3 regions of the Pseudodonghicola sp. genome follow, and region 3 is predicted to be linked to each of the others. Evidence: riboswitches for the same ligand, from Rfam matches in the RefSeq annotation. Region 3 holds a riboswitch; each other region holds the start of a gene.
What was found. A riboswitch is a leader RNA that binds a small molecule or an ion and turns the genes downstream of it on or off. The one in region 3 is predicted to bind cobalamin.

Region 1 (9,933 bases), on a different contig from region 3:
GGTCTTTGCGGGATACATATATTTTGATCTGAATATGTTGCAAGGGCTTCGCCCGGATTGACGTGGGATCAGGGCAGCATGTCGCAGAGCTTTGCCGGCATTGGCATGATAAACTTCCAATGGTTGTGAACCGTTTTGAAATTTCGCGTGGATGTTACAAGCTGATGCGAGAGATTCGGGGGGAGAAGGAGGAAACCAATGACCACCAGTATTCATGACCTGGTTCAGGCTGCAGAGCGGCTGGAAAAGAACCTGACTGGCGCCTGTGCGAAGACGCGGCTCAGATTGCAGCCCGAATTTAGCCAGGTGCTCAGCCGTTTGCAGGAAAAGGGGCAGGATGTTCCCACGCGGCTGCGGCGGCTGGAGCGGGCGCTGACCGATGAGGCGCTCGAAGCGCAGTTCGACAATATGCCGATCTGATTTCGGCAGGGGCCGTCCCAATGTAGCGGCCCCGGGGCGGCGGAGGCAGGAGACCTTCGCCGCTCAGTTTTTTCGGGCTGCGGGGATCAGCCCAGATAGGCGCCGAGCGCCACTAGGATCAGCCCGAAGATCGACAGCATCAGCGCGCCGAGGTTGATCGGCACGATGGATTGCAGCACCTTGCGCAGCTCTTCGTCGGGCAGTTTGGCGCGTTTGGCACGCAGCACGCGGAAGATGCACCAGATCAGCCCGAAGAGGCCGGCCAGCGACATCAGCACGCCGACCCAGATCATGATGTCATAGACGTCGAACATTCGCTCTTCCCCGTTTTCCCTTTGCGCCTGCCGGGTAGCGGATCGTGGCCGGTGGTGCAAGGGGAGGGGAGATCAGATCACCCCGGGGCGGCGCACGTGGCGCATCCAGATGTCCGCCCCGCGCTTCACCGCCTCATAGACGGCGCGGCCCGCCGCCTCGCCCTGCGGGGTGTGAAGTCCGGCATAGGGGGTGGGGCCCACGGGGGCGGCGACGGCGATGCAATCGGTGCCGGTCCCGGTGGCACGCCCGTCCGGCAGGTCGAGCCCGGCGTCCATCACCGCCGCGGTGCGGGCCTGGGTGACCATCGACAGGGTTTCCAGCAGCGCCGCCTCGGTCAGCCCCAGATCAAGATGCAGCGCCACGTTGATCGTGCCCCAGTCATGGCCGCTGCGGTCCAGCCGGTGGCCGATCCGTTCGGCATTGCTGAGCCCGACGGTGGCGACGCAGAAGGCGCGGATGCCCTCGACCTCCGCCTCCGCGACCTCATAGGCGTCGAGCGTGCGGGAGGTCAGCATCGCCACGGCATCGGCATCTCCGCGGGCGGCCAGTTCGGCGCGATACCACTCAAGCACGTCCAGATCCTGCGGCAGATCGGCGTTGCGCACCTCGCGCCAGAGGATTTTGCGGGCGGTGACGAAGCCGGGGTTGGTCAGCGACCAGCTCAGCACCCGCTGCGGGGTGCCGAGGTCAAGTTCCAGCCAGGGGTGATCGAGCGTCAGCCTCACCGCGTCACCCGCATCGGCTGGAACACCGGGCCATCGCTGGTTTCCTGATAAAACGCGGTGATGCCGAAGACCTCGGCCACCCGGGTGGGGGTCAGCACCTCGGCGGGCGGGCCGTCGGCGACCAATTGGCCACGGTTGAGCATGAGGAGCCGGCTGCAATGCCGCGCCGCCAGCCCCAGATCGTGCAGCGACACGATGACCGATCGGCCCTCGGCGGCGAGGCCGGCAAAGACCTCCATGGTGGCGATCTGATGCGCGGGGTCGAGCCCGGCGGTGGGTTCATCGGCGATCAGCAGCGGCGTCTCCTGCGCCAGGGCGCGGGCGATCAGAACCTGCGCCTGTTCGCCGCCAGAAAGCTGGGTGGCGGTGCGGGGGCGATAGCTCTCCAGCCCCATCCGGGCGATGGCATCCTCGACCGCCGCGTGGTCGGTGGGGCCAAGCCCGGCGCCGCGCGGCAGATGCGGGATGCGTCCCAGGGCGATCAGCCGCTCCACCGTCACCGGCCAGGCGATTTCGCGCGCCTGCGGCATCCAGGCGACGGCGCGGGCGCGGTCGCGGGCGGGCAGGGCGGCGAGGGAGCTTTCTCCCGTGGCGGGCAGCAGCCCCAGCGCGCCGCGCAAGAGCGTGGTCTTGCCGGCGCCGTTGGGGCCGATCAGCCCGATGCATTCGCCGGGGGCAACCGACAGGCTGACGTGATCGATCACGGGGCAGGCACCGCGCAGCACGCTCAGATCGCGCAGGGTCAGAAGCGGGCTCATGCCATCTCCTTCCGGGTGCGGAAGATCAGATGCAGGAACAAGGGCGCGCCAACCAGCGCCATCAGCACGCCAAGCTTCAGATCGCGGTCGGGCAGGATCAGCCGCACCGCGATATCGGCGGCCAGCACCATCGCCGCGCCGCCAAGCGCCGAGGCCCAGAGCAGCGCCGAGGGTCGCGCCCCCACCGCCCGGCGCAGCAGATGCGGCACCACCAGGCCGACGAAGCCGATGGCGCCGGCGACGGCGGTGGCGGCCCCCACGGCGGCGGCGGTGCCGAGGATCAGCCGCAGGCGCACCCCCCTGAGGCCGATCCCCATCGCCTCTGCCGCGTCCTCGCCCAGCGTCAGCGCGTCGAGCCCCCGGCCGATGCTGAACAGCAGCGCGGCGCCGATGGCGATGAAGGGGGCCGCCAGCCAGACATGGACAAAGGACCGGTCGGCCAGCGAGCCCATCATCCAGAACACGATATCGGCGGCGGCGAAGGGGTTGGGCGACAGGTTCAGCGTCAGCGAGGTCAGGGCGCCGGTCAGCGCCGAAATCGCGATCCCGGCCAGGATCAGCGTGATCGACGAGCCGCGCGGCCCGGCGAGGACCAGGATCAGCAGCACCGCCAGCGTGGCCATCGCCAGCGCCGCGAAGGGAAGCGCCAGCGGGAACAGCAGGTTCAGCCCGGTTTGCAGCGATAGCACGGCGCCAAGCGCCGCGGCGCCCGAGACGCCGATCAGCCCGGGTTCGGCCAGCGGATTGCGCAGATAGCCCTGCATCGCCGCCCCCGACAGCCCCAGCGCCGCGCCGATCAAGGCCGCGAGGATGGCGCGGGGCAGGCGGATTTCACGCATCACCACCGCCAGCGGCGTGCCATCGTCCCAGATCAGCGCACGCAGGCTCTGCCCGGCGGGCACCACCGCCACGCCGACCACCAGCGAGACCACGAAGAGCGCCGCGACCAGCAGGACCAGACCTGAGGCGAGCTTCATTCCCCGGCCTCCAGCGACAGCCGCAGATCGCGGATGTTGCGCAGCGCCGACAGCACCAGCGGCGTGCCGCAGATCCAGTCGCGGTCGGTCACCGTGCCGGCGACACGGGTGCCGGTCAGCGCATGCAGCGCCGGATGGTGCAGGACATCCTCGGCGCGCGACTGGCCGGGGTAATCCCGGCCCTCGATGACCACCTCGGGGTCCAGCAGGATCAGTTTTTCTAGGGCCAGCGTGCCGCCCTGGCTCAGCCCCGCCTCGACCGCGACATTGTCAAAGCCGCCGGCGCGCAGGATGTCGCCGGCGAGCGTCTGGTCGCCGACGGTATAGCTGTTGACGTAATAGAGCGCCGCGCGCGGTCGGTGGTCGGGTGCGGTGCTGAGCGCCGCCAGATCGGTTTCGAAACGCGCGATCATGTCGGCCGCCTTGTCTTCCTGTCCCAGTGCCTTGCCCATCTGTTCCAACCGTTTCGGCACATCGGCGAGCGAGCGCGCAGGCGCGAAAAGCTCGACCCGGATGCCGAGTTTTTCCAGCATGGAGACCGTTGCCGGAGAGGTAAAGGTGCCGCCCAGCACCAGATCGGGTCTCAGCAGATAGGCTTCCTCCGCCCCCGATCCGTTGGTGGGATAGGCCTTTGCAGCCTCGGCCATCGAAGAACTGGAGGGATCATGCGCCAGTCTGGAGACCGAGACCAGCTGCCCCGGGTCGGCCAGCATCAGCGCAAGCTGGTCGGTGCACAGGTTGATCGACACCACCCGGGCGGGGCGGGGATCGGCCCCGGCGGGGGCCGACAGGGCCGCCGCGCCGGTCAGCACCAGCGCGGCAAGCCAAGGTTTCAGATCAGAAGGACGCACGCAGCCCCACATAGACCGCCTGGCCTTGGGTGTTGAAGCCGGCCGCGGTCTGATACTCCTCATCGAACAGGTTCTCGACCCGCAGATAGGCCTCGGCCTGATCGGTGATCGCATAGGCCACGCCCAGGTTGACCACGGTGTAATCGCCCATCACCACGCCATATTCGGCGGGACGGTCGGCGACATAGCGCACATTCACCTGGCCGGACCAGCCGCCGCTCAGATCGGCGGTGAGGCCGACATTGACGTCGTTGCGCGGCACCCGCAGCAGCCGGGCGCCGGCGGCGTCCTCGGCATCGGTATAGGTATAGTTGGCATAGAGGCCGAGTTGGTCGTTGATCGCCCATTGCCCCGACAGCTCGATCCCCTGCGAGGTCGAGGTGCCCGGGATCGTCTGATACTGGCCGCCGATCCAGTTCCCCGCCGCATCATAGAGCGAGCGGAAGTCGATCAGATTGTCGATCTCGGTATAGAAGGCGGTCGCCTTGACCAGACGGCCGGCGCCGAAATCATGCTCGATGCCCAGTTCGTAACTGGTGCTTTCCTCGGGCTTCAGCGCCGGGTTGCCATAGAGCGTGTTGTTCAGCTCGTAGAGCGAGGGGGCGCGGAAGCCGGTGGCGGCGGTGGCGCGCAGGGTGGTGGCGCCGGTCAGCCGATAGGCTGCCGCCAGCCGTCCGGTGACATGATCGCCAAAGTCGGAGTGGTGATCGTAGCGGAGCGAGGCCGACAGATCGAGCGCGCTGGTCGCGGCATATTGCGCCTCGCCGAACAGGCCGGTGGTGCGGGTCTTGCCGGTGTCCGAACCGGAATCATAGCTCTGCTCCTCCCAATCGGTGCCGAAGGTCAGCCCCAGCATGTCCGACACCGAATAGCTGCCGGTGTAATCGAGACGCTTGCGCTTGCCGAGGAAGGGGGTGTCGAGCCCGTTCGAACTGCTGAGCCGGTCGTTTCGATAGTAGCTGGCCGAGAATTCGTGCTGCCAGGCGCCGAGGTCGAGCTGACCATAGGCGCGGGCGGCACGGGTTCGGGTGGTGGTGTATTCGTTATAGGGCGGGGTGCCGTCGCTGCCGTATTCGTCGAAATGGCCGCGGGCCTCGAGCGAATAGGCGGTCAGCCCCAGTTTCAGCGCCTCGGAGGCCATCACGTCGGCCGAGAAGGTGAGCTGGGTGCCCTGATAGCCGTCGGGCTCGGTGCCGCCGGCGCTGGACGAAAACCCGTCGGTGATGATCCGGTCGATGCCGATCGCCATGCCGCCACGGGTGCCGCTGTAACCATAGGTGGCCGAGCCGCGCCAGGTGTCGTTGCTGCCGCCCTCGACGCTCATGGTCGTCTTCTGGCCGGGCTCCTCGGGACGGGCGAGGGTGGTGATGCTGACAACGCCCGCCACCGCGCGCGAGCCGTAGAGCGCCGAGCTGGAGCCCTTGAGGATCTCGATCCGCTCGATGTTGTCGGTGGTCATGTCGCCCCAGTTATACTGGATCTGGGTCGAAGACGGATCCGTCACGTCGATGCCGTTGATCAGCACCTTGACGTAGCTGCCCCCAAGCCCGCGGATGCGCAGGGTGCTCGAGGACCCAAGCCCGCCGTTGCTGCTCAGGGTGATGCCGGGTTCGCGGGCGAGGTATTCGGCGATCGTGGTCTCGCCGGCGTTCTTCAGGTCTTCCTGGGTGATCACCTCGACGGTGGCGCCGGTGCGGTTCAACGGCGTCGCCGCGCCGGACTTGTTCGCCGTGACGGTGATCTCGTCCAGTTCAAAGGCCTCCTGCGCCAGCGCGGGCGATGCGGCGCAAACCGCAAGGGTGGATATGGTGGTAAGGAATGTCTTCATCTGTTCTGGTCCTCTGCGGGCCTTTCGTCCTGTCATTGACTGTTTGGAAAGGCACGGTCTGGCCGCGCTCCTCCGCAAACGGTGAGTCTGAGCATCACCCCTACGGTTCGAACGCCGCCCATTTGACGCGCCCCGCGCCAAATGAAGGTGATTGCCTTGGCAGGTCTCCTGACTTGCGGGTCAACGCGTGGACCGGACCTTCCCGAACCCGTTCGGGTTCAGTGGTATTTGCCGGCCCCGCTCTCCGCTTACAGTTGCGGGGGCAGTCACGGATTTGCCCCTGTCACGGGGGCGCACCGCAGTTCCCTTTTCACGGCGTCCCTGAAGGGCGCCGAACCAAAGCGATTTTCGGCATACGAGGTCGCGACTTTTCGCGCAAGGGCGATCGGGGCCGGTTTTGCGGCGCTGTGACATTCAATCCCGCCTTGCGGGCCCGGGGCGGGGCGGCTATCCCGGCAGGTGATCCCAAACAGACGATCGAGCGGAGCTTTCCATGGATCCTATTGACGACAGCACGGCCGAAGCCAACTACCGCGTCACCGCTGGCGAGTTGCGCCAGTTCATCGAGCGGTTCGAGCGCCTCGAGATGGAAAAGAAGGACATTGCCGACCAGCAGAAAGAGGTGATGGCCGAGGCCAAGGCGCGCGGTTACGACACCAAGGTGATGCGCAAGGTGATCTCGCTGCGCAAGCGCGACAAGGACGATATCGCCGAGGAAGAGGCGATTTTGGAAATGTACAAAGAAGCGCTCGGCATGAACTGAGCCGCAGGGCCGGGGCGGGACGCGACAGGCCGCGGCGCCCGCCCGGACCGGTTTCAGGCCCCGGGACCGGTTTCAGGCATCGGGTGCTGCGCCGGTGCTGGCGAGGATCTCCTCGATCACCCGTGGTGCGCCCGGGTGCGGCGCGCGCCCCATGAGCGTTGCGATCGCCCAGTCGGTCGATCCCTCAAGATCCGGGCCGACCCGTTGCAGCAGGCCCCGCCGCACCGCCGGTTCGACGCTGGAATGGGTGGTGATCAGCACCAGATCGCTTTGCTGCGCCAGATCACACAGCAGCATGACGTTGTCGCATGCCAGTTGCAGAAACGGCCGCTTGTCGCCGGCGGGCACGAATTGTTTCGCCAGCTCCTGCAGCAGCAGTTTCGGCATGTGGATCGAGCCGAGCCCATAGTCGAAGATCGCATGCAGCGACGGTGTGGGACCCGACAGCAGCGGATGACCTGGACGGCAATAGCAGGCGCCGCCATGGCGCATCAGCGGCGTGATCTGCAGGCCTGAGGGATCGGCGATCTCGCGCAGGTCGCAGACCATCAGCTCCAGCTCTTCCGCCTCAAGCAGTCGCAGCAGCCCGCTGGTCTGCAAAATCTCGACATCAAAGCTCAACCCCGGGGCCTGCCGATGGCAGGCGGCCAGAATCCGGCCGCCCAGACTGGCCGCGAAGGTGGGCACCAGGCCGATCCGGACATGGCCGGTATCGCCCGCCTTCAGGGCCAGGATCTGCCGATCCAGGTTGCCGGCCTCGAACAGGATGTTCTTGGCGCGGGGGTAGAGCTCGCGCCCTTCGGCGGTCAGCTTCACTGGGCGTTCGTCGCGCTGGAACAGCTTGAAGCCCAGCTGCGCCTCAAGGGTCTTGATCGAATTCGACAGCGCCGGCTGCGACAGGTTTGCGCGTGCGGCCGCGACACTGAAGTTGCGCGTTTCCGCCAGCAGGACGAAGTGATGCAAGGGTTTGAGATTAAACATGCCGGTATGTCCCACGAGAGGGGCATACTATTCAAGATATCTATCATTTTTATCCAATACTTTAATTTGACTGAATGAAGCACTTCAGCTTTGGTATGTGCTGCTGTGGCGGGACACCGGTAGGCCGAGAGGGGATGACGCCCCGCGTGCTTGGTCCCGCGCGACTGATCCGGGCGCACGTGCGCCAGGGGGCCAGGCTTACGCTTGCGCCCATATGTGTTGCGCTGTTTGGGGGAGCAGCCAGGGTTTGTTCGGTTTCCGAGTGCGGGCGGTATGGCTCATGACGGATCTTCCGTTGCTGGGGCCTGTGCTATGCGCAGGAACCCCGGCAGCGGAAGATTGCGTGACATCTGTGGGGGCAGATGGAAAGGCCGACAGCTTTGCGAGCCCCCTCAATGTCGGCAGGAGAGCGCATCCGCAGCCTGCCGGACATGCGCCCCCGGCCTGATTGCGGGGAGAATGACGAAACACGCCCCAATGCGATCGCCCCTCGTGCCTGTCTGGCATCGGTCTTCCCCAAGGCGACTGGCGGGAAACCCCGCGCGAGGTGCAGCCGCCGCAGATGCGCTTGTCGCCCTACGGCAGTGGGCGGAGGCCCGAGGTTGTCACCAGCACGCGGCGCGACATGGCGCAATTCCGAATGCTCCATACCCCGTCCCGGGCGTCCGGAAGTGTCCAGCGGCTTCGTCGATACCACCTTCCTCGGCGTCTCGCGGCACCGGGATTGCATCTGGGTCGATTGTGACATGTGCAAGGGCGGCATGATGGGGCCGCCGCCCTGTGTCTCGCCCGCCCGGGATCCGGTCCTCTTGTCGACGCGGGCCCACATGTCGTCGGTGCGCTGTCTGCGCCCGATCGCGGCCTCGGGTCTTTTCACGGGCCGTGGTTGTGCCTCAGCCGGCGCCGATATCGCTGCGGGCGATGGCGACGGATTTGATCACCGCATAGACCCTTTGCCCGGGGCTGAGGTGCAGCGCCTCGGCCGAGCGGCGGGTGATGCGGGACAGGAGCCGATCCTCACCCGACTGGATCTGAACGATCACCCCGGGGCCGTTGCCCTCGCGCAGGGTGACGATTTCGCCGCGCAGGATGTTCAACGCGGAAATGCCGTTGGGGGGCTCCAGCGCCAGCATCACATCCTGCGCCAGGATGCGCACCCGCGTCTGGCTGCCTGGCGCCACGTCAAGATGCGGCAGGAACAGCCGGCCGCCGGAGACAGATAGTTCGGTCAGCCCGTCGTCGTGATGATGCGCCACGGTCGCGGACAGCAGCGCGCCGGCCTCGCGCAGGCCGATCTGATGCACCAGCGCCGGATCGGACAGCACTTGTTCGGCCGGCCCGGCCCGCACCACTTGCCCGGCTTCGAGCAGCACGACCGAGGTTGCCAGCCGGGCGACCTCGGCCACCGAATGGCTGACATAGAGGATCGGCAGGCCGGCGCGGTCGCGCAGCCGTTCGAGATAGGGCAGGATCTCTTCCTTCCGCGCGGCGTCGAGCGCGGCGAGGGGTTCGTCCATCAACAGCATGCGCGGCCAGGACAGCAGCGCCCGGCCGATGGCGACGCGCTGCTTTTCCCCGCCCGAAAGCGCGCCGGGGCGGCGGTCGAGCATCTCGGCGAGGCCGAGAAGATCGGCGACCTCTTCCAGCCCGGGGCCGCTGCTGCCCCGGGGGGCAAATCGGCGGCCGTACATCAGGTTCTGCCGCACCGACATATGTGGGAACAGCCGCCCGTCCTGAAACACATAGCCCAGCCGCCGGCGGTGGACCGGCAGGTTCACCCGGGCCTTGGCATCGAACAGGGTCTCGCCCCCCAGCAGGATGCGCCCCTGCTGCGGTTTCAGCAGGCCGGAGACCGCGTTGATCACCGTGGTCTTGCCGGCGCCGGACCGACCGAAGAGCGCGGTCACCCCTTCGGGCGCCTCGAAGGCGACCCTCAGGTCGAAACCGGCGAGCGGATGGGTGATATCGACGCTCAGGCTCATGCGCCCGAGACCCGCTTGGCGGCGCGGCGCGCCAGCACTTCGGAAATCGCCAGCGCCCCCATGGCGACGATGACCGAGACGAGGACCAGCCGCATCGCCTGGACCTCGCCGCCCGGCACCTGCAGGAAGGTATAGATCGCCGAAGGCAGCGTCTGGGTCTGGCCGGGGATGTTGGAGACAAAGGTGATGGTGGCGCCGAATTCGCCCATCGCCTTGGCAAAGCCGAGGATGGCGCCGGCGATCACCCCGGGCAGGATCAGCGGCAGGGTGACGGTGAAGAACACCCAGAGCTTCGGCGCCCCGAGTGTCGCGGCGGCCTGTTCCAGCTTCGGA
Region 2 (9,933 bases), on a different contig from region 3:
GGGGGCATAGCGGTTGGCCCGGCCGGTGGTGCCGGCGCGCTCCTGGAAGAACCGTTTGACCATGCGGTCCTCGATCGAATGGAAGGTGACGACCGCCAGTTGTCCGCCGGGCTTCAGCGCCCGTTCGGCCGCCATCAGGCCGCGGAACAATTCGCCGAATTCGTCATTCACCGCAATGCGAAGCGCCTGAAAGCTGCGGGTGGCGGGATGCGACTGACCCGGCTTGGGTCGCGGCAGGCAGGATTCGATCACCCGGGCAAGCTGCAGGGTGGTTTCGAACGGCGCCCTCTCACGCTCCCGCAGGATCGCATGGGCGATACGCCGGCTGGCGCGTTCCTCGCCATACAGAAACAGGATATCGGCCAGATCGGCCTCGTCGGCGGTATTGACCAGATCAGCGGCGCTCGGCCCGTCCTGCGACATCCGCATATCGAGCGGGCCGTCCTTCATGAAGGAGAAGCCCCGCTCGGCCTGGTCGAGCTGCATCGAGGACACCCCGAGATCCAGCACCACCCCGTCGAGTTCCTGGGCATATTCGTCCATGCGGGAAAAGACGCCGGGCTGCAGCACCAGGCGGTCGTCATATTGGCCGACCCAGTCGGCGGCCATTTCGAAGGCCAGCGGATCGCGATCGACGCCGATCACCTTGTCGGCACCGGCCTCCAGCAGACCACGGGAATAGCCACCAGCCCCGAAGGTGCCGTCAAGCCAGACCCCGGAGACCGGCGCGACCGCCTTCAGCAATGCGCGCAAGAGAACCGGAATGTGAGGGCGGGCAGAGCTGGAAACGGGCGCGTCTGCTGCCATGATCAAGCCCCGGCCCCGTCAGTATTTCGTTTACTGAGCACCAGATCGAGCGCGTCGAGCGCATTGGTGCCCTCGGGCAGGTCAAAGCCCAGATCCTCATCTTCCTCTTCGGCGAGATGGGATTCATAGGTCTCGGGGTTCCAGATCTGAAAGGTGCCCGAGGTCCCGACGAACAGCGCCTCGCTGTCCAGGCCGATCTTGTCGCGATACCGCGCCGGCAACACCAGGCGACCATCGGGATCGACCTCGGTATGATGCGACCGGGTGGTGATCTGACGAACCAGCTTCCGTTTCAGCGGTGAACTCGGCAGGCTTTCGATCTTGGCCTCGAGCTTGTCGATCTCGGTGATCGTATAGGCTTCGAGATAGTCCTGATCCTCGTCCCCATAGACGATGACGAGCTGCGGACGCAGACCTTCGGTGTATTCGGGATCCCCGGCTTCGAGCACACGGCGAAACAGGGCCGGGATCGAGACCCTGCCCTTGCTGTCCACCTTGAAGGTGTATTCGCCTCTGAAGCGCCGGCTCACACCATCTGTCCCTTTGCCCGTGCCCCCGGGTCGTTGTTGTCACCCCCCGAACGAAAAAACGGCAGGTTGATCTGCTGCCACTGATCAACCCGCCGCTTGTCCCGCTTTGCGGGGTGTCCGACTGCGCGCGCCACCTGGGGGGATGTCTGCTCGCTCGCGCGCCGGATCTCTTGGTTCGGTGAAAGCGAAGTGCCTGTATGAAACCTGCTTTTATTATTTGCGTCGGGGTCTGTTTGTGTCGCCCCTTGCCTCGTCTCCATCCGATGAACAAGGGATGCCATGGGAATTTATGGAAAGCAACTGGAATTTACGGGACACCCCGGGAGAGACCTGCCCGATTCACCGGATTTTGGCAAGGCAGACCACAGAGACCGGGAATCACATAAGCCTCCTTTGCGGCAAAGGAGAATCGGACCACTAGATGTTGATTCTCTCACCCCCTCCCAACAAATCCCGGGGTTTCCCATAAAAATTTTGCACCCCGGGATCAGCACGCCAGATGTTCCCCACATGTTCCCTTTTATGCCTCCGAATCACCCCAGAACGACCACTCGCCCCCTGCGGTTCCCGTGATTTCCCGCCACTCCCATGATTTCCCACCGTGCGCCTCAGGCCGCCTTCCCGGCGACGGAAGCGATGGGCGCCGGGGCGCAACCGGCCGCACAATGAAAGCTTCAATCAGAAAAATGCCGCCGGAAACGCTTGCGATGTTGTATTATTGCCACGCACCCACACCAACCGCGCACATCACCCCGCCGATGCCTGCATGAGAAGGTGAGCGCGCCAAAACGTCCCATTCCCGCGCCAGCCCAAAGCAACGAGGATGAAGACACCCAAATCGGCGCCGGAAAGAAATATCGTTTCCCGGAAAGGGCTCCGAAGGCGTTAACTATTTCACAGACCCATCCCCCATGGGCCACAGCCACCCCGGGACGGCGGGCGGGCCCATGACGAGATCGTCTGATGACCTTACGTCAGAAGTGCTGCCCATTTAATATGCAATCAATCTATGCACTTGCTGCATAGCAGCATTGAACATCTCCGCTATTGTGCAATTGCAGCATTTGCCTATTTTCAGTCTCAACACGGCGCCACAAGACGGCGCTGAACTGACAATACTTAAGGTTACGAACAATGGCCGCTCTGACGCATAGCGAAAATCACGACGCCACCCTGCTGGGTCGGCTGACCGCTTGGATCGCCAATGTGCGCGTTCGGATCGAACGGTATCGGGTGTACCGCCAGACGATGAACGAAATGGGCGCCCTGAACAATCAAGAGCTGGCCGATCTCGGCCTGCATCGCTCCGAACTGCGCCGCGTGGCCTATCAGGCCTCCCGCAAGGTGTGCTGACGGAGCATCGAAGGACATAAACGGTTCAGGCCCTCATCTCCTCCTCCCTTGAGGGTCTGTACATAGCGGCGACATCGCTCCTCCTCCCTGATGTCGCCGCACCCTATACCGGCCCCGAATGCCGGAACCTGATGCACCGGACGCTCTCCTCCTCCCTGCGTTCGGTGTTGGATCGGCCGGCGACGCTCTCCTCCTCCCTGCGTCGCCGGCCACTCCATCCCCCGATAGGGGAAATGACATAGCCGAATACATCGGGCGCTCTCCTCCTCCCTGCGCCTGATGTTACAAGAGAACGGCGGCACCTCTCCTCCTCCCTGGTGCCGCCGTTTTCATTTTCCGGTTTCCGTCCAGCCGCTTCACGCCCCTCCCCCACCAGGTCGTCCCAGCAACCGCACCTCGTCGGAGCAACGCTGCAACGCGCGCAGGTGATTGCAAAACAGCGCCACCTGAGGCGAAGTCGCGGCAAAAGGCGCCGCCCGACATTCCGCCGCCCGCGCCGCCGCGGCCTCGGAACAGCCCTCGGGCAGGGTCATCAACCATTCGAGAAATCCCATCCGCGCGGCGACCTTATCATCGACCTCCGCAGGCAGATCACGCAGCGCCCGCAGGATCCCCGCGAGCATCATCGCCCGATACCCCGATTGCACTTCATCTCCGCTCCTTTCTCCGCCGCTCCCCGCGGCAGGGGCTGAATGCAGGCGACAAAGATCAAGGCCGGAAGACGGGGATGCTGCCCCACACCGCGCCCTGACCGCCGCCCGCGGTCTGACGTTGGCACGAGGCTGGTTTCCGGACTTGGACAATGGGGGGCATGCGCCCTGATCCGACCCTTCCCGAGAATATGCTCTCAGTGGTTTCGCCGGAGTTTCCCGATCCTTACCGTTGCGGGGGCAGTGCCGGTCTTGCACCGGCTTCCCAATTCTCCCCCCGAAGGGGGCACCTCACGGGCGAAAGATTACAGGATTCACCACCCGATGCATTGGCAAACCGCCCCTGCGTCGCTTTTGCACGGTCAGAACGGCACATCGTCGCTGGCGGTGACGAAACGGCCGACGACCTTCTTCGGCCCGGCCTTTTCGAAATCGACGTCAAGCTTGTCGCCCTCGATCCCGGTGACGGTGCCATAGCCGAATTTCTGGTGAAACACCCGCTCTCCCACGGTGAAGCTGGAGACGGCCGTGGCGTCGATCACCGTATTGCGGGTTTCGCGCGGCTGCGACATGCTGCGTTCGCCGGCGCGCGCCTGCATCCGTTTCCAGCCGGGCGAGTTATAGACATTCGCTTCGGACACCCGGGATTCGATGCTGCCCCGCACCGGAGCGGCCGGGGCCGCCGCGGCGCCATACCCGCCGCCATAAAGACCGGGAGGCGTCAGGATATCGACATGCTCGCCGGGCAGTTCGTCAATGAAGCGCGACGGCAGCGCCGATTGCCATTGGCCGAAGACCCGCCGGTTGGCCGCGAAGGAAATGGTGCAAAGCTCCTCCGCCCGGGTGATGCCGACATAGGCCAGGCGGCGTTCCTCTTCCAACCCCTTGAGACCGCTTTCGTCCATGCTGCGTTGCGAGGGGAACAGGCCGTCCTCCCACCCCGGCAGGAAGACGGCGGGAAACTCCAGCCCCTTGGCCGCGTGCAGGGTCATGATCGACACCTTCTGGTCGGCATCGGCCTGTTCGTTGTCCATGATCAGGCTGACGTGCTCCAGGAACCCTTGCAGGTTCTCGAAATTTTCCAGCGCCTTGACCAGTTCCTTGAGGTTTTCCAGCCGCCCCGGCGCCTCCGGCGTCTTGTCGTTCTGCCACATGCCGGTATAGCCGCTTTCATCCAGCACGATTTCGGCCAGTTCCATGTGGGACAGATCGGGGTCGCCCGCCATCCGGCCCCAGCGCCGCAGATCATCGACCAGGGTGCGCAGCGCCGTGCCGCCCTTGCCCTTGATCAGCCCCTCGTCCAGCGCGATCCGGGCGCCCTCGACCAAGTTGACGCCATTGGCCCGCGCCGTGGTCTGGATCAGCTGCTGCGCCTTGTCGCCCAGGCCCCGTTTCGGCGTGTTGACGATGCGTTCAAAGGCCAGATCGTCATCCGGGCTGACCACCAGCCGGAAATAGGCCATGGCGTCGCGGATTTCGAGCCGTTCATAGAAGCGCGGGCCGCCGATCACCCGATAGGGCAGACCGATGGTCAGAAACCGATCCTCAAACGCGCGCATCTGGTGCGAGGCGCGGACGAGGATGGCGATCTCGTCCAGACCGAAGGCGCGCAGCCCCCGGGTGCCACGCTGCATCGCCTCGATCTCCTCGCCGATCCAGCGCGCTTCCTCCTCGCCGTCCCAATGGCCGATCAGCCTGACCTTTTCGCCATGCTCCGCCTCGGTCCAAAGCTCCTTGCCCAGGCGCCCCTGATTGCCGCGGATGACGTTCGAGGCCGCCGCCAGAATATGCGGGGTCGAGCGGTAATTCTGTTCCAGCCGCACCACATGGGCGCCGGGAAAATCCTTTTCGAACCGCAGGATATTGCCCACCTCGGCACCGCGCCAGCCATAGATCGACTGATCATCATCGCCGACGCAGCAGATGTTCTTGTGCCCCCCGGCCAACAGCCGCAGCCAGAGGTATTGGGCCACGTTGGTATCCTGATATTCGTCGACCAGGATATAGCGGAACCAGCGTTGATATTGCGCCAGAACGTCCGGGTGGGCCTGGAAGATCACCACCATATGCAACAAGAGATCGCCGAAATCGACGGCGTTCAGTTGGCGCAGACGCTCCTGATACTGGGCGTAAAGCTCGACGCCCCGGTGGTTATAGGCGCCGGCGTCGGCGGTGGGGATCTTGTCGGGCGTCAGCGCGCGGTTCTTCCAGCCGTCGATCACCCCGGCCAATTGCCGGGCGGGCCAGCGCTTGTCGTCGATGCCGGCGACCTGAACCAGTTGTTTCAGCAGGCGAATCTGATCGTCGGTGTCGAGGATGGTGAAGCTCGATTTCAGCCCCACCAGTTCGGCATGGCGGCGCAGCAGCTTGACGCAGATCGAATGGAAGGTGCCGAGCCAGGGCATGCCCTCGATCGCCTGGCCCAGCAGGCGGCCGACCCGCTCCTTCATCTCGCGGGCGGCCTTGTTGGTGAAGGTGACCGAGAGGATTTCGTTCGGCCGGGCGCGGCCGGTGTTCAGCAGATGGACGATGCGAGAGGTCAAGGCCTTGGTCTTGCCGGTGCCGGCGCCGGCCAGCATCAGCACGGGGCCGTCGAGACATTCGACCGCCTCCCGCTGGGCGGGGTTCAGATCGTCAAGGTAAGGCGCCGGCCGCGCCGCCATGGCCCGGGCCGACAGGGCGGCGCCCTCGAAGGCATCAAGATCGTCGTAACTGCTCATGCGGGGAACTTAGCGCGGATCGCGGCGCAGTTAAAGATCCGTTCGCGGTCTGTTCCCGGGTGTTTTTCAGGAGGAATGCGCCTGCCCCACCCTCACCATTCAAGCCCACGCGCCCGACCCGAGGGTGGGTGCGGAACGCGCCCGCGTCGTGCCGAAGGCACGCCTACGGCGTGACGGGGCGGGTCGGGCGCGTGCGCGCCTGCGGCGCGCTAAGTCTCTTATGGTTGTTGCTTTGGAAGCTGCGCCCGAGAGTTTTTGAACAATGCTTGAATATCGTCGTCCAACTCAAGACTCGTCAGATCATGTATGCATTTCAACCCGACACCAAGTATTCGCCCCCTATCGTCACCAGCGAAGCGCTTCGAAATTTCCGAAAAGTACCTTGGCTCAGGAATAAAATAGTTGTTCTGGGTCTTGTTGGCACAAAGGTAGACCGCATGGGAAACAAAATCCGCGAACTCCAAACAGTCGTCTTCACCTTTCTTCACAGCAACAATTGAAAAAGGGTTGAGCAACTTGAGAGATCGGGACTGAGGGTATATGGGCTTGTCCCTCACCGTCATCAGATACCTTAGCATAGTATCATAGTTGTGATTTCGTTCTTCGAGAACAACGCGAACATCGTTCTCGGTGACGTTAAACCTAGCCAGGTAAGAACACACTTTCTCCAGAAGATAGCAAAGACACTTATTGTAATATTTCTGCGGATCTGCGTCGATAAAGTCCTTGTATCCCCCGAGCGTAACCTTGTTAGAAATGACGGCAAAATAACGAACATGCAGCTTAGACATTTCCCGCGCAAGAAGAACTTTGGACGCATGATCCAATTCAGTAGCATGCTTCCATTTCTTCTTTGAGATGGTCTTCCTGACTTCTCCCAATACCTCTTTGGCTCGAATTTTGGCAGCGTCCTGCGCCACCATCGCACCCAGCACAAAATACCTTGATGCACCTGGCTTCAAACCATCGCGCACTTTTACAATGCCGGCTTCGCCGCTTTCATCGACATATACTGTAAAAGACATCCAACTCCGGGCACCTCACCCCACCACTTGCATGAACTCCCGCCACTCCCCCTTGGACATGCCGGAGTTTTCTTGACTCACCTCTTCACCCTTCACCATCCGGCGAATGCAATCAAGGGCTGTGGCGCTCAGCGTCGCTCCCCCCATGCGGTAATCCTCGAAGGCCTTATAGGCAAAGGGCACCCAATCGGCGACCAGCTTGCAGATCTCCTCGGCATAAACCCGGATTTCGTATTGGGCGTGGGCGTCGGCGCGCAGGCGCAGGAAATGGAACAGGTTGTGCAGATCGACCTTCCAATACCATTGGGTATAGATATTGGCGGGCAGGTTCATCCGCGCCAGTTCGCGGGCCAGGCCCTGCTGGCCATCCTGGGAAATCATCGCCTCGTAATTGTCATAGGCCCGCGCGCTGTCGGCCTTGAGGATTTCGAGGACGCGCGCGGCCTCCGCCCCTTCCAGCAATTCGCCGCGGCCCTGGTTGTTCACCGTCGATTGCGCCGCCACATGTTCCGGCGCGGGGATATAGAATTCGCGATCCAGGATCGAATAGCGCGCCGAATATTCGTTGACGTTGGCGGTGCGGTGGCGAATCCACTGCCGCGCCACGAAGACCGGCAGTTTGACGTGCAGCTTGATCTCGCACATCTCGAAGGGGGTCGAATGCCAATGCCGCATCAGATAGCGGATCAGCCCCTCGTCGTTCGACACCGATTTGGTGCCCTTGCCATAGGAGACCCGCGCCGCCTGGCAGATCGCCGCATCGTCGCCCATATAGTCGATGACCCGCACGAATCCGTGGTCCAGCACCGGATAGGCGGTATAGAGATGCCCCTCCATCCCCGGCGCGGTGCTGCGCAGCGTGGACTGCGGCCGGGCGCGCAGATCGTCAATCTCGGCCTGATGCTCGGGCGACAGCGACATGGGGGGCTCCTTTTCTCTCTGAGTCGGCGTCCACTATATCTTGGCCGGAAGCGCCGGTAAAACCGCAAGATCGGGTATGGCATTTCCGCATCCTCGCTGCGAAAGCCTGAAGGATCACGGATTCGAGATTGACTTTTCGCCGATTTCACAGATGCTTGGCGGCAAAACTTGTTCCGGATCAGAGAACAGAGGCAGGCAGTATGAACAGGTTCTTCGTCGCGACAGCGGCCGTTTTGGTATTGGCCGGATGCGGCGGCGGCAGCAACCCCTTTGCCGATCCCGGGACCCCGCCCGATCCTGACACCGTCACCCCCGCCAGCGCCATCAAGCGCAGCGAGCCGACCTCGACCGAGACGGCCTATATCGGCAACGGCTATGCCAGCAATATCCGCTATAACGCCAAGAAGGATACCTTCACCGTCGACAACCTCGCCTTCGACGGCGACAATGAATATTCGCGCGGCACCAAGGTCAGATCGCTCAGCGGCTATAACGTCTATGAGGCGGATCAGCAGTTCACCGATCCGCAGAACGGCAAGCCGGTCAACCAGTTCACCCATCGCGCGATCTATGGCGTCAGCAAGGGCGGCACCGGGCGCACCGAATTCGCCATCGTGCGCACCGGCGCCTATGCCGATTACGGCTTCGGCGGCTTCGTCTATCAGCGCAACGAAGGCGTGACCCTGCCCAATTCCGGCCAGGCGATCTATAATGGGGTGATGGCGGGGCTGCGCGACTTCAACGGCGCGGGCGGGCTGGAATATTCCAGCGCCGATATCGAGATCGCCATCGACTTCAACGATTTCAACGCCTCGACCGGCGGGCGCGGCGATGCGGTCAGCGGCACCATCAGCAACCGCAAGATCTATGACATCAACGGCAAGGACATCACCAGCACGGTGCTGAGGCGGATCGAAACCGCCGAGGGCATCAGCCTGCGCAGCTATCCGGTGGCGACCTTCACCGTCGGCCCCGGCGTGATGGACAAGAATGGCGAAATGCTGGGCCAGGTGCAGAGCTTCTATACCGACAGCAGCGGCACGCTTCGCCCCTTCGAGCAGGGCAAATATTACGCCATCGTCTCGGGGGACAAGGCCGATCAGATCGTCGGCGTCGTGGTGCTGGAGAATTCGGTCGATCCGGTGGCGGATACGGTGCGCGACACCAGCGGCTTCATCGTCTATCGCGACTGAGCCGGCGATGCTCCGCCCGCGCCCCCTGCCCCGTCTTCGCCCCTTGGCCTGCGCGCTGGCCGTGCTGGCGGGGCTGATGACAGGACCGCTCGCGGCGGTTCCGACGCAGGGCATCGAACTCAGCGCCGATCAGATGCGGGCGGCGGCCTGGATGGCGCTGCGCGGCGGCGATCCGAACCAGGCGCTGCAATTTTCCCAGGCGCTGATCCGTCGCAACCCCCAGGACCGCGCCGCGCTGCTGATCCATTCCCGCGCCGCCCGCGATCAGGGGCAATACGATCAAGCCAAGCAATCGGCGCGGCTGGCCTGGCGGCTTTCGACGGATGACGGGGCGAAATACGCAAGCTCTCTGGTCATGGCGCAGGCCTTGTCGTCGAACGGCCAGCGCACCCAGGCGCAATGGTGGCTGCGCCGCGCCATCCAATACGCCCCGAACGAGGCGCTGAGCCGCAAGGCGGTCGAGGATTTCCGCTATGTCCGGCTGCGCAACCCCTGGGCGGCGCAGCTGTCGTTTTCGGTGACGCCGGATTCGAACATCAACAACGGCTCCTCGGCGCGCTATTCCTTCCTGAACTACCAGCTGTCCGAGATATTCTTCGGCGGGCCGGCAGAATACCAGCTTGGCGGCTCCTCCCGCGCGCTGTCGGGGGTGGAATACGCGCTGGGGCTCAACACCCGCTATCGCCTTGCCGAAACCGAAACCCAGGCCCACGACATCATCTTCACCGCCGATC
Region 3 (9,933 bases):
CGAGGGCCGCGCCTTTGTCAGCTTCGCGCCCTGGATGTCGGCGATGCCCGGTTTTGCGCTGGCGCTGCTGCTGATCGCGCTGTCGATCGTCGGTGACGGCATCCGCGAGGAATTCGACCCGAAACTCAGGAGGGGCGCATGAGCGAGATCGCAGAAGATCCGATCCTGACCCTGACCGACCTCAGTGTCTATCGCGGCGCGGCCAAGATCCTCGACCGGGTGAATCTGGCGTTGGCGCGGGGCGAGACATTGGCGCTTGTCGGCGAAAGCGGCGCCGGCAAGTCGACCATCGCCACCGCGCTGATGCGGCTGCTGAACGGCGCGAGGGTCGAGGGCCGGGTCGAGCTGGCCGGCACCGGCGATCTGCTGGCGCTGAGCGAACGGCAGATGGTGAAACTGCGCGGCCGGCGGCTGTCGATGATCTTTCAGGACGCCGGCGCCGCGCTCAACCCCTCCTATACCGTCGGGCGGCAATTGATCAGCGCGCTGCGCCGCAATCTGGGCCTGTCGCGCGACGCGGCGCGGGCGCAGGCGGTGGAGTTGTTCACCTCTGTCGGCATCAACGATGCCGAGGCGCGGCTCACCGCCTATCCGCATCAGCTCTCGGGCGGGATGCAGCAACGGGTGATGGTCGCCATCGCCCTGGCCTGCAACCCCGATCTGCTGTTGGCGGATGAGCCGACCTCGGCGCTCGACGTGACCATCCAGGCGCAGATCGTTCGGCTGATCCTGTCGCAGACCCGTACCCGTGGCGCCAGCTGCATCTTCGTGCTGCATGATCTGGCGCTGGCCAGCCAGTCCTGCGACCGCATCGTGGTGCTCTATGCCGGCCAGGTGGTCGAGGCGGGGCCGGCGCATGCGGTGCTGGAGCATCATCGCCACCCCTATACCAAACAGCTGAAATCCTGCGTGCTCGAAATCGGCCGGCACGATCTGACCGCGCCCGAGGGCACCGTGCCGTCGCACGATCAGATGCCCGCCGGCTGCCGGTTCGCCACTCGCTGCCCGCGGGCGCTGCCGCGCTGCGCCGCCGAGATGCCGCCGCTGACCCCGGCCGGCGGCGGTGACGGCGGCCCGTTCGATCACCTCTTTGCCTGCTGGAATCCCGAATGACCAAGCCGATTGCATCCCCTCTGCCGGAGGCCTCCGGCCCCCGTCCGCCGGTCTTCGAACTGGTCGACGTCGAGAAGATCTTTCAGGTTCGCCCGCCCGGCCGCCGCTTCACCCGCGAAACCGTGGGGCTGCGCGCGCTCGACGGCGTGCGGTTGCGGGTCGAGGCCGGCACCTCGCTGGCGCTGGTCGGCGAAAGCGGCTCGGGCAAGTCGACGCTGTTGCGGGTGCTGCTGGGGCTCGATGCCCCCAGTGACGGGCGCGCCTATTATCGTGGCCGCCCGATCCGCGAGGTGCGCGCCGAAGGGCCGGCCTTCGCCCGCGACGTGGCGATGGTCTATCAGGATGCGCGCGGCTCGCTTGATCCGCGGATGACGGTGAGGGCACTGATCGCCGAGCCGCTGCGCCATTTCGACATCGTGCCCGAGGCAGAGATCGCCGCCCGCGTGGCGCATCTGCTCGAACGGGTGGGGCTGCCGGCGGATGCGGCGCGGCGCTATCCCTCGGGCCTGTCCGGCGGCCAGATCCGCCGGGTTGCGATCGCCCGGGCGCTGGCCAGCGAACCCTCGGTGCTGGTCGCGGACGAGGCGGTCTCGGGCCTCGATGTCTCGACCCAGGCTCAACTGTTGACGCTGTTGCAACGGCTGCAGCGGGAAATGGGGCTGACGCTGGTCTTCATCACCCATGACCTCGGCGTCGCCAGTTTCCTCTGCGCCGAGATCGCGATCATGTATCTGGGCCGGATCGTCGAGACCGGCCCGACCGACGCGGTGCTCTCCGCCCCGGCGCATCCCTATTCCGCCGCGCTGCGCGCCGCGGCGCCGCGGTTCTTCGAACCGCTGCCCGAGCCGCTGCCGGGCGAGATCCCCAGCCCGCTGGACCTGCCCAAGGGCTGCCGGTTTTCGACCCGCTGCCCGGTGGCGCAGGCCGACTGCCGGGCCCGCGATCCGTATCTGGGCCGGCTCGATGCCGGCCGCTTCGTCGCCTGTCTGTTTCCGCAGGCAGGTGACGCCACAACCGTCTCTGCACTGTCCCAGGAGGAGGGGGCAGAGGCTTCGGGCGCCTAAGCCCCTCAACACGACAGGACTGATATGACTTTCGATTTCTTCTCTGCCCGCCGCCCCTCGACCCTGGCGCCCAAGGCGATGATCGCCACCTCGCATCCGCTGTCGACCGCGGCGGGGCTCGATATCCTCTCGGCCGGGGGCAATGCGGTCGACGCGGCCCTCGCCGCCGTGGCGGTGCAATGCGTGGTCGATCCGCTGATGACCGGGATCGGCGGCGATTGCTTCGCGCTCTACGCCCCGAAGGGCGGCGTGGTGAAGGCGCTGAACGGCTCGGGGCGTGCCCCCGCGGCGGCCACGGTCGCAGCGCTGAAGGCCGCCGGTCTGACCGACGAGATCCCGCAGACCAGCCCACATGCGGTGACCGTGCCCGGCGCGATCTCGGCCTGGTGCCGGCTGCACGCCGATCACGGCTCGCTGCCCTTGGAGCGGCTCTTCGCCCGCGCCATCGGCTATGCCGAGAACGGCTATCCGGTGACCCCGCGCGTCGCCATGGACTGGGCTGCCCATGTCGGGGTTATCGCCGGTGATCCCCATGCGGCGGCGCTGTTCCTGCCCGAGGGCGCGGCGCCGGCCGTTGGCGACCGCCATGCCCAGCCGCTGCTCGGCGCGCGTCTGCGCGAGATCGCGGCGAAGGGCGCCGCCGGCTTCTACGAGGGGGAGACCGCGGCCAAGATGGTGGCGCATCTGCAATCGCTCGGCGGGTTGCACACCGAGGCGGATTTCCACGAGGCCCGCGACCAGGCCCATTGGGTGACGCCGATTTCCACCCCCTATGGCGGCTATGACGTGCTGGAGTGCCCGCCGAACGGGCAGGGGCTGGTGGCGCTGATCATCCTGCGCATCCTGTCGAAATTCGACATGGGGCCCGATCTGTCCGAGGCCGATCGCATCCACCTGAATGCCGAGGCGACCAAGCTGGCCTATCACCACCGTGACGCGCTGCTGGCCGATCCGGCGGAATGCGAGGGGCTGGCGGACCAATTGCTGTCGGACGAGGTGATCGACACGCTCGCCGCGCGGATCCGGATGGACAAGGCGCTGCCGCCGGCGCTGTGGGACGAGCCCGAGCACAAGGACACCATCTATCTCAGCGTGGTCGATGCCGAGGGTAACGCGATCTCCTTCATCAACTCGATCTTCCACGGTTTCGGCTCGACCCGGCTCGACCCGGCGACCGGGGTACTGTTCCATTCGCGCGGCAGCTCGTTCCGGCTGATCGAGGGGCACCCGAACGCGATCGGGCCGAAGAAGCGGCCGATGCACACGATCATCCCCGGCATGCTCTGCAAGGATGGCGCGGCGGTGATGCCCTTCGGCGTGATGGGCGGGCATTACCAGGCCGCCGGCCATGCTGCCTTCCTGTCGAACGTGCTGGATCGCGGCATGGATCTGCAGGCGGCGATGGATGCGCCGCGCAGCTTTGCCTTCGGCGGTGAGCTGCAGATCGAACCGGGCGTCAGCGAGGAGGCGCGGGCCGAGCTGACCGCGCGGGGACACAAGCTCAAGGTGGTGGGCAGCCCGCTCGGTGGCAGCCAGGCGATCCGCATCGGGGCAGGCCTGCTGACCGGCGGCAGCGACAGCCGCAAGGATGGCATGGCGCTCGGCTTCTGAGGCCGAAGGCGAAAAAAACGACCCCCCGGCAGGTTGCATCCGCCGGGGGGCTTTGGCGTTGCTGTCGCTGACAGCCGCGCCCCGCGCGGGGCGACGTTTGCCTCGCCTGCGGTGATCGAAGCAGGCGAGCTTAGCCCCGGGGGCGCTTCCCGCCTTGCATTGGTTGATCCCTCAGGAAACGCTCCAATGTCTTGCCGGCCTCAATGATATGGGCCGAGGTCAACCGCACCGCCTCGTCCAGGTCGCGGCGATAGCAAGCCTCGAGGATGGCGTCATGTTCACCCGAGGAGCGGCCGACATAGTCGAGATGCATTAGGGTGAAGCGCAGGTAGCGGTCGGCGATGTCGTGCAGCCCGGCGATATGGGCGACCAGCCTTGGCCGATTCGCGGGCATGTAGAGCGCGGTGTGGAACGCCTTGTTCAGCGGCCCGAACTCCGCGACGTCGGCGGAGGATTCGATCTCCCTCTGGATGCGCGCAGCCTGATCGATATGGGCGTTCGACAGATGCGGCACCGCCAGGCGGATCGCCAGGGTCTCGGCCGCCTCACGCATCTCGAAATTCTCGCGCAGCTCGTCGGCGTCGATCGGGGCGACGATGGCGCCCTTGTTGGGGACGAGCTGAACCAGCCCCTCGGCGCTCAGCGTGCGCAGGGCCTCTCGAATCGGCATTCGGCTCGATGAATAGGTCTTGGCCAGCTCTTCCTGGCGCAGCGCGCTGCCGGGCGCGAGCGCACCGGTGATGATCGCGTCGCGGAGCTGGGTTTCGATCTGTTGCGCGCGGTCGCCGCGCTTCATGGGGGCCTGGGTCATGTCCCATCCTTAGCGACAGCCGTATTGACAAACAATCCTTGAGATGAATAGCAATATTCAAAATTGGATCCAATATGGAGGATGGTATGCGAGTATCGAGGGTTGCGCACATACCGGGGATTGGCGTGGACACGATGGGCAACGCCGCCGATGCCCTGGCGAGTTCCGAGATGCTGCGGCTGGAAAATCTCGACACTGATATCGCACCGCCCCAGGCGGCGATCGAGGCGACGATGCAGGCGGTGACACGCGACGACGCCAACAGCTATCTGCCGTTTCTCGGCATCCACAGCCTGCGCCGGGCCGCCGCCGCGCGGGTCTCTGCCACCACCGGGGTCGACTATGACCCCGAGGCGCAATGCATCATCTCGGCCGGCGGATTGTCGGGGGTGCTGAACTGCCTGCTGGCGCTGATCGAACCGGGCGACGAGGTGATCATCACGGACCCCGCCTATGCCGGGCTGCTGAACCGCATCCGGCTGTCTGGCGGGGTGTCGAAGCTGGTGCCGCTGGTGGTGACCGACGGGCGCTGGCGGCTCGATCTCGATGCGCTGCGGGATGCGGTGTCGTCGAAGGTCCGGATGATCCTGACCATGAGCCCCTCGATGCCCAGCGGCATCGTCCACACCGGCGAGGAATGGCAGGCCATCGCCGAGGCGGCGGAGCGGGCGGACGCCTGGATCCTGCACGACGCGGCGATGGAGCGGATCCTCTTCACCGAGGCGCCGGTGCTGCACCCGGCCTCTCTTGGCGGCATGGCGGATCGGGTGATCACCGTGGGCTCGGTCTCCAAGGAATACCGGATGATCGGCTGGCGGGTCGGCTGGATCGTCGGCCCCAGGCAGATCATGGATGATATCCGGCTGGTCAGCCTCAGCAACGTGGTCTGCCAGGTGGGGATCACAATGCCGGGCGCCGAGGCGGCCCTGACCGCCACCGATGACGGTGTGGCGGCGGCGACGGCCGAATGGAAGGCGCGCCGCGATCACATCCTGACCGAGATGATGGGCCTGCCGGTGATCGCCCCCGATGGCGGCTGGTCGCTGCTGATCGACACCATCGCGCTGGGAATGTCGCCGGGGGAGGCGTCGCAAAAGCTGTTCCGTGACGGTGCCATCGCGGCGACGGCGATGACCGGTTGGGGGCAGGAGGATCGCGCCGGACGCTATCTGCGCTTTGTCTATGCCAACGAACCGGTGTCGCGACTGCTGGGGTTGCGCGACCGCATTCGCAAGGCCTGGCTGGTCTGAGTGTCCCTTGTTTTCAAAGCGGAGTGAGGAAGAGACGGATGGATAGGGCGGGGAAGATCAAGGCAAGCCCGGCGGGCAAGGATCCAAGGTCGGCGATGCCGGCGGGAGCTGCGGCATGAGCGGCAAGAGCACCAGGCGGGTGGCTGAGGCCGCCCGGCAGGCGGGTCTCGAGATCGAGATCCTGACCATGCCCGCCAGCACTAGAACCGCCGAGGAGGCGGCGCAGGCCTGTGGTTGCGCGACCGCGCAGATCGTCAAGTCGCTGATTTTCGAACGCAGTGGGGATGGGGCGCTGGTGCTGCTGTTGATCCCCGGAGACCGGCAGGCGGATCTGGCGGCCGTCGCCGAGGCCATTGGCGGCACGCCGGCGCGGGCGGATGCGAAACGGGTGCGCGACGAGACCGGCTTTGCCATCGGCGGCGTCGCGCCGCTTGGTCACAAGCGCCCGCTGCCCGTCTTCATGCACGAGGAGCTGTTGCGACACCCGCAGGTCTGGGCCGCCGCCGGCGCTCCGAACGCCGTCTTCGCCGTCGATCCCGCGCGGCTGCGCCAGGCGGTGGGCGCTGCGCTGCTTGCCGGCTGAGGGGCGCGCGGCCTCCGATGACCGCAACTCCGGGCAAGGCAGGTCGTTCAGGTCGCCTGGCCGGCGAAAGCCTTGACCCGGGCCTGCCAGGCGGCAGTGATCCTCAGGCGCGGCTGGCCGGTCGATCCACGCGGCGGGGGGCTTCGTCATCGGGGGGAGAGGACCCCATTGCCAGCACCGATCCGGTTTCCTAGAAGGTCCGGGTCGGTTTCCGAATGGAATCAAAAGGGAATCCGTCACCGACGCTTCGGTGAACCGGAACTGCCCCCGCAACTGTAGGCGGTGAGCAGGCTGCGACAACGCCACTGTGGCCCCGTGCCATGGGAAGGCCGCCGCCTGTTGTGACCCGCCAGTCAGGAGACCTGCCGACACTGTCTGTAACGCGGCCCGGGCGGGGTGTCCGGGGAGGTGTCGAATGAACTTTGTCCTGCGGTGCCCCCTGGCATCGGCCATAGCCAGACCCTGCACGCCCGCTGTCGCGGTCGGGGCATGGTTCAGCCTCTGGATCGGCCTTCCCCTCCTGTCTCCGGTCGCCCTCTTTTCCGGAGACCTACCATGTATCCCAGACCCCTGATCGCTGCCGCCGTCGCGGTGGCCTGCCTCGCGCTGCCCGCCGTTGCCGAGCCGACACGCTTTCCACTCGCGCTTGAGAATTGCGGCGTCGATCTGACCTTTGATCACGCGCCCGACAGCGCCGTCACCGTCGGTCAGGCGGCGACCGAGATCCTCTATGCGCTGGACCTGGGCGGCCGGGTCAAGGGCACCTCTGTCTGGTTCACCAAGGTGCTGCCCGAGTTCGCGGCGGTGAATGCCGGGGTGGAGCGTCTGGCCGACAATGACCCGAGCTTTGAAAGCGTCGTGGCCAAGCGGCCCGGTCTGGTGGCGGTGCAATACGAATGGCACGTCGGCCCGCAGGGCATCGTTGCCACCCGCGACCAATTCGCCGATCTGGGCATTCCCACCTATATCCTGCCCGCCGATTGCATCGGCAAGGACAATACCTCAGGCTCCGACGGCACCCGGACCCAGCTCTATTCGATGGAGAGCCTCTATCAGGGGGTCACGGAACTGGCGCGGATCTTCGATGTGACCGATCGGGGCGAAGCGATCGTCGCCGATCTGCGCGCGCGTGAGGCGGCGGCGGTCGCCAAGGCGCGGGGGCTCGGGCTCAAGGACAGCTCGGCGGTATTCTGGTTCTCTTCGGCCGAGATGGATATCGACCCCTATGTCGCCGGCCAGGGCGGCGCGCCCGCCTATATGATGACGGCGCTGGGCCTGCGCAACGTGGTCGAGAGCGACGAGGAATGGCCGACGGTCAGCTGGGAGACCATCGCGCGGGCCAATCCTTCGGTCATCGTGGTGGCGCGGATGGACCGCCGCCGGTTCGAGGCCGACGATGTCGAAAAGAAACTGGCCTTTCTGCGCAGCGATCCGGTCACCAGCCAGATGGAGGCGGTCAAGCACGACCGGATCGTGATCCTCGACGCCCATGCGATGGATCCGTCGATCCGCAATATCTCGGCGCTCGAGACGCTGGCCGAGGCGCTGCCGGGGCTGAGCGGTCAGTGAGCCTGGTCGCGACCTCTGGCGCACTGTCGCGCCCCTTGGTGCGCTCCCTGATGCTCTGGGGGCTGCCGGGGGTCGCGGGGCTGACGCTGGCGATCTTCGCCGGCGTCGTGATCGGCGAGACGCCGTTGCCGCTGTCGACGGTGGCGGCGGTATTTGCCAACAATCTCTGGGATGCCGGTCATGTCGTCGATCCGATCGACGCCGGCATCGTCTGGAGCTATCGGCTGCCGCGTACCCTGGTGGCGGCGGGCTGTGGCGCCGGGCTGGCCCTGTCGGGGGTGGTGCTGCAGGCGCTGGTGCGCAATGCGCTGGCCGATCCCTATCTGCTGGGGGTCTCGGCCGGGGCCGGGGCGGGGGCCGTGGCGGTGACCATCCTGGGCTTGGGCGGTGGCGCGCTGGGGCTGTCGGCGGGCGCCTTTTCCGGTGCCACGCTGGCCTTCGTTCTGGTGGCGCTGCTGGCCCGGGCGGCGGGCGGCGGATCGGCGCAGCTGGTGCTGGCCGGGATCGCGGGGTCGCAATTGTTCAATGCGCTGACCTCTTTCTTCATCGCCAAATCCGCCAATGCCGAACAGGCGCGCGGCATCATGTTCTGGCTGCTCGGCAACCTCTCCGGCGTGCGCTGGCCGGATGTATCGCTGGCCGCGCCGGCGGCGGGTCTGGGCTTGCTGACCTGCCTCTGGTTCGCCCGGGCGATGGATGCCTTTTCCTTCGGCACCAGCTCTGCCGCCGCGCTTGGCGTGCCGGTGCGACGGGTGCAGGTGGTGCTGATCGGGGCCACCACGCTGATGACCGCGACGATGGTCAGCCTGGTTGGTTCGATCGGCTTCGTCGGGCTGGTGATCCCGCACGCGATGCGCTTCGTGGTGGGGCCGCGTCACGCGCGGCTGGTGCCGGCGGCGGCGATGGCCGGCGCGGTCTTCCTGATCGCGGCCGATATCACCTCGCGTCTGCTGATCCCGGGGCAGGTGGTGCCCATCGGCGTGGTCACCGCGCTGGTCGGCGCGCCGGGCTTCGCCCTGATCCTTCTGCGCAACAGGAGACGGATATGAGACTTGCGGCACGGGCGCTCGGCTGGAGCGCGGGGGCGCGGTCCATCGTCGAAGATGTCTCGCTCACCATCGAGCCGGGAGAAACCTTCGGTCTGGTCGGGCCGAACGGTTCGGGCAAATCCACCCTGCTGCGGCTCCTGGCCGGGCTCGCCCCACGTCCGCGTGGGCGGGTGCAGCTCGACGACCGACCGCTCACCGCCCTGTCGCGGCGCGAGGTGGCGCAGCGGATCGCCTTCGTCGAGCAGATCGCCGATACACCCGAGGCGCTGAGCGTGCGCGATGTGGTCGAACTGGGGCGCACCCCCTGGCTGTCGGCGCTGGCGCCGTTTTCGCCCGGTGATGCCGCGATCGTCGACGAGGCGCTGCAGGCGGTGGGCATGGGCCGCATGGCGGCGCAGGCCTGGGCCACGCTGTCGGGCGGAGAGCGTCAGCGGGTGCAGATCGCCCGGGCGCTGGCGCAGCGGCCGCGTCTGCTGATCCTGGACGAGCCCACCAACCATCTCGACATCCACCACCAGCTTGCGCTGTTGCGGCTGGTCGGCCGGCTGCCGGTCACCGTGGTGCTGGCGCTGCACGATCTCAATCAGGCGATGGGCTGCGACCGGCTTGGGGTGATGGAGGGCGGCCGCATGGTCGCCTGCGGCCCACCGTCCGAGGTGCTGACGCCGGAGCGGCTGACCGCGATCTTCCGGGTCCGGGCCACCGCGCTGCGCGATCCCGCCGATGGCGCCACCGTCCTTCGTTATCATTGTCTCGAGGAGGAACCCCGATGAAACCTTTCGCTCTTGCCCTCGCCCTGTTGACCGCCGCCCCGGCACTGGCCGAAACCCATGAGGTGCGGATGTTCAATCGCAACGACCACGGGTCGATGATCTACCAGCCC

Region 1: it holds a riboswitch for cobalamin, as region 3 does, so the genes downstream of both, ACN0V4_RS18630 (TonB-dependent receptor plug domain-containing protein) here and ACN0V4_RS12920 (ABC transporter substrate-binding protein) in region 3, are expected to answer to the same signal.
Region 2: it holds a riboswitch for cobalamin, as region 3 does, so the genes downstream of both, ACN0V4_RS14980 (hypothetical protein) here and ACN0V4_RS12920 (ABC transporter substrate-binding protein) in region 3, are expected to answer to the same signal.

What each region holds. Positions count from the first base shown of each region.
Region 1 covers NZ_JBLWVT010000010.1:105,704-115,636, reverse strand. Annotated here, with positions in the region: gene ACN0V4_RS18660 (hypothetical protein) at 199-420, shown strand; gene ACN0V4_RS18655 (hypothetical protein) at 507-734, opposite strand; gene ACN0V4_RS18650 (adenosylcobinamide amidohydrolase) at 807-1,460, opposite strand; gene ACN0V4_RS18645 (ABC transporter ATP-binding protein) at 1,457-2,218, opposite strand; gene ACN0V4_RS18640 (FecCD family ABC transporter permease) at 2,215-3,195, opposite strand; gene ACN0V4_RS18635 (ABC transporter substrate-binding protein) at 3,192-4,058, opposite strand; gene ACN0V4_RS18630 (TonB-dependent receptor plug domain-containing protein) at 4,033-5,874, opposite strand; cobalamin riboswitch at 6,015-6,230, opposite strand; gene ACN0V4_RS18625 (DUF2312 domain-containing protein) at 6,368-6,637, shown strand; gene ACN0V4_RS18620 (LysR family transcriptional regulator) at 6,710-7,618, opposite strand; gene modC (molybdenum ABC transporter ATP-binding protein) at 8,512-9,600, opposite strand; gene modB (molybdate ABC transporter permease subunit) at 9,597-9,933, opposite strand, start outside.
Region 2 covers NZ_JBLWVT010000007.1:260,405-270,337, reverse strand. Annotated here, with positions in the region: gene rsmH (16S rRNA (cytosine(1402)-N(4))-methyltransferase RsmH) at 1-807, opposite strand, end outside; gene mraZ (division/cell wall cluster transcriptional repressor MraZ) at 810-1,337, opposite strand; gene ACN0V4_RS14985 (DUF1127 domain-containing protein) at 2,472-2,690, shown strand; gene ACN0V4_RS14980 (hypothetical protein) at 3,047-3,337, opposite strand; cobalamin riboswitch at 3,453-3,649, opposite strand; gene ACN0V4_RS14975 (ATP-dependent helicase) at 3,703-6,060, opposite strand; gene ACN0V4_RS14970 (DUF3800 domain-containing protein) at 6,279-7,085, opposite strand; gene thyX (FAD-dependent thymidylate synthase) at 7,101-8,006, opposite strand; gene ACN0V4_RS14960 (hypothetical protein) at 8,207-9,199, shown strand; gene ACN0V4_RS14955 (hypothetical protein) at 9,207-9,933, shown strand, end outside.
Region 3 covers NZ_JBLWVT010000006.1:161,683-171,615, reverse strand. Annotated here, with positions in the region: gene ACN0V4_RS12955 (ABC transporter permease) at 1-142, shown strand, start outside; gene ACN0V4_RS12950 (ABC transporter ATP-binding protein) at 139-1,113, shown strand; gene ACN0V4_RS12945 (oligopeptide/dipeptide ABC transporter ATP-binding protein) at 1,110-2,177, shown strand; gene ACN0V4_RS12940 (gamma-glutamyltransferase family protein) at 2,202-3,788, shown strand; gene ACN0V4_RS12935 (GntR family transcriptional regulator) at 3,919-4,599, opposite strand; gene ACN0V4_RS12930 (pyridoxal phosphate-dependent aminotransferase) at 4,734-5,849, shown strand; gene ACN0V4_RS12925 (YbaK/EbsC family protein) at 5,965-6,432, shown strand; cobalamin riboswitch at 6,621-6,817, shown strand; gene ACN0V4_RS12920 (ABC transporter substrate-binding protein) at 6,988-8,001, shown strand; gene ACN0V4_RS12915 (FecCD family ABC transporter permease) at 8,052-9,050, shown strand; gene ACN0V4_RS12910 (ABC transporter ATP-binding protein) at 9,047-9,823, shown strand; gene ACN0V4_RS12905 (pseudoazurin) at 9,820-9,933, shown strand, end outside.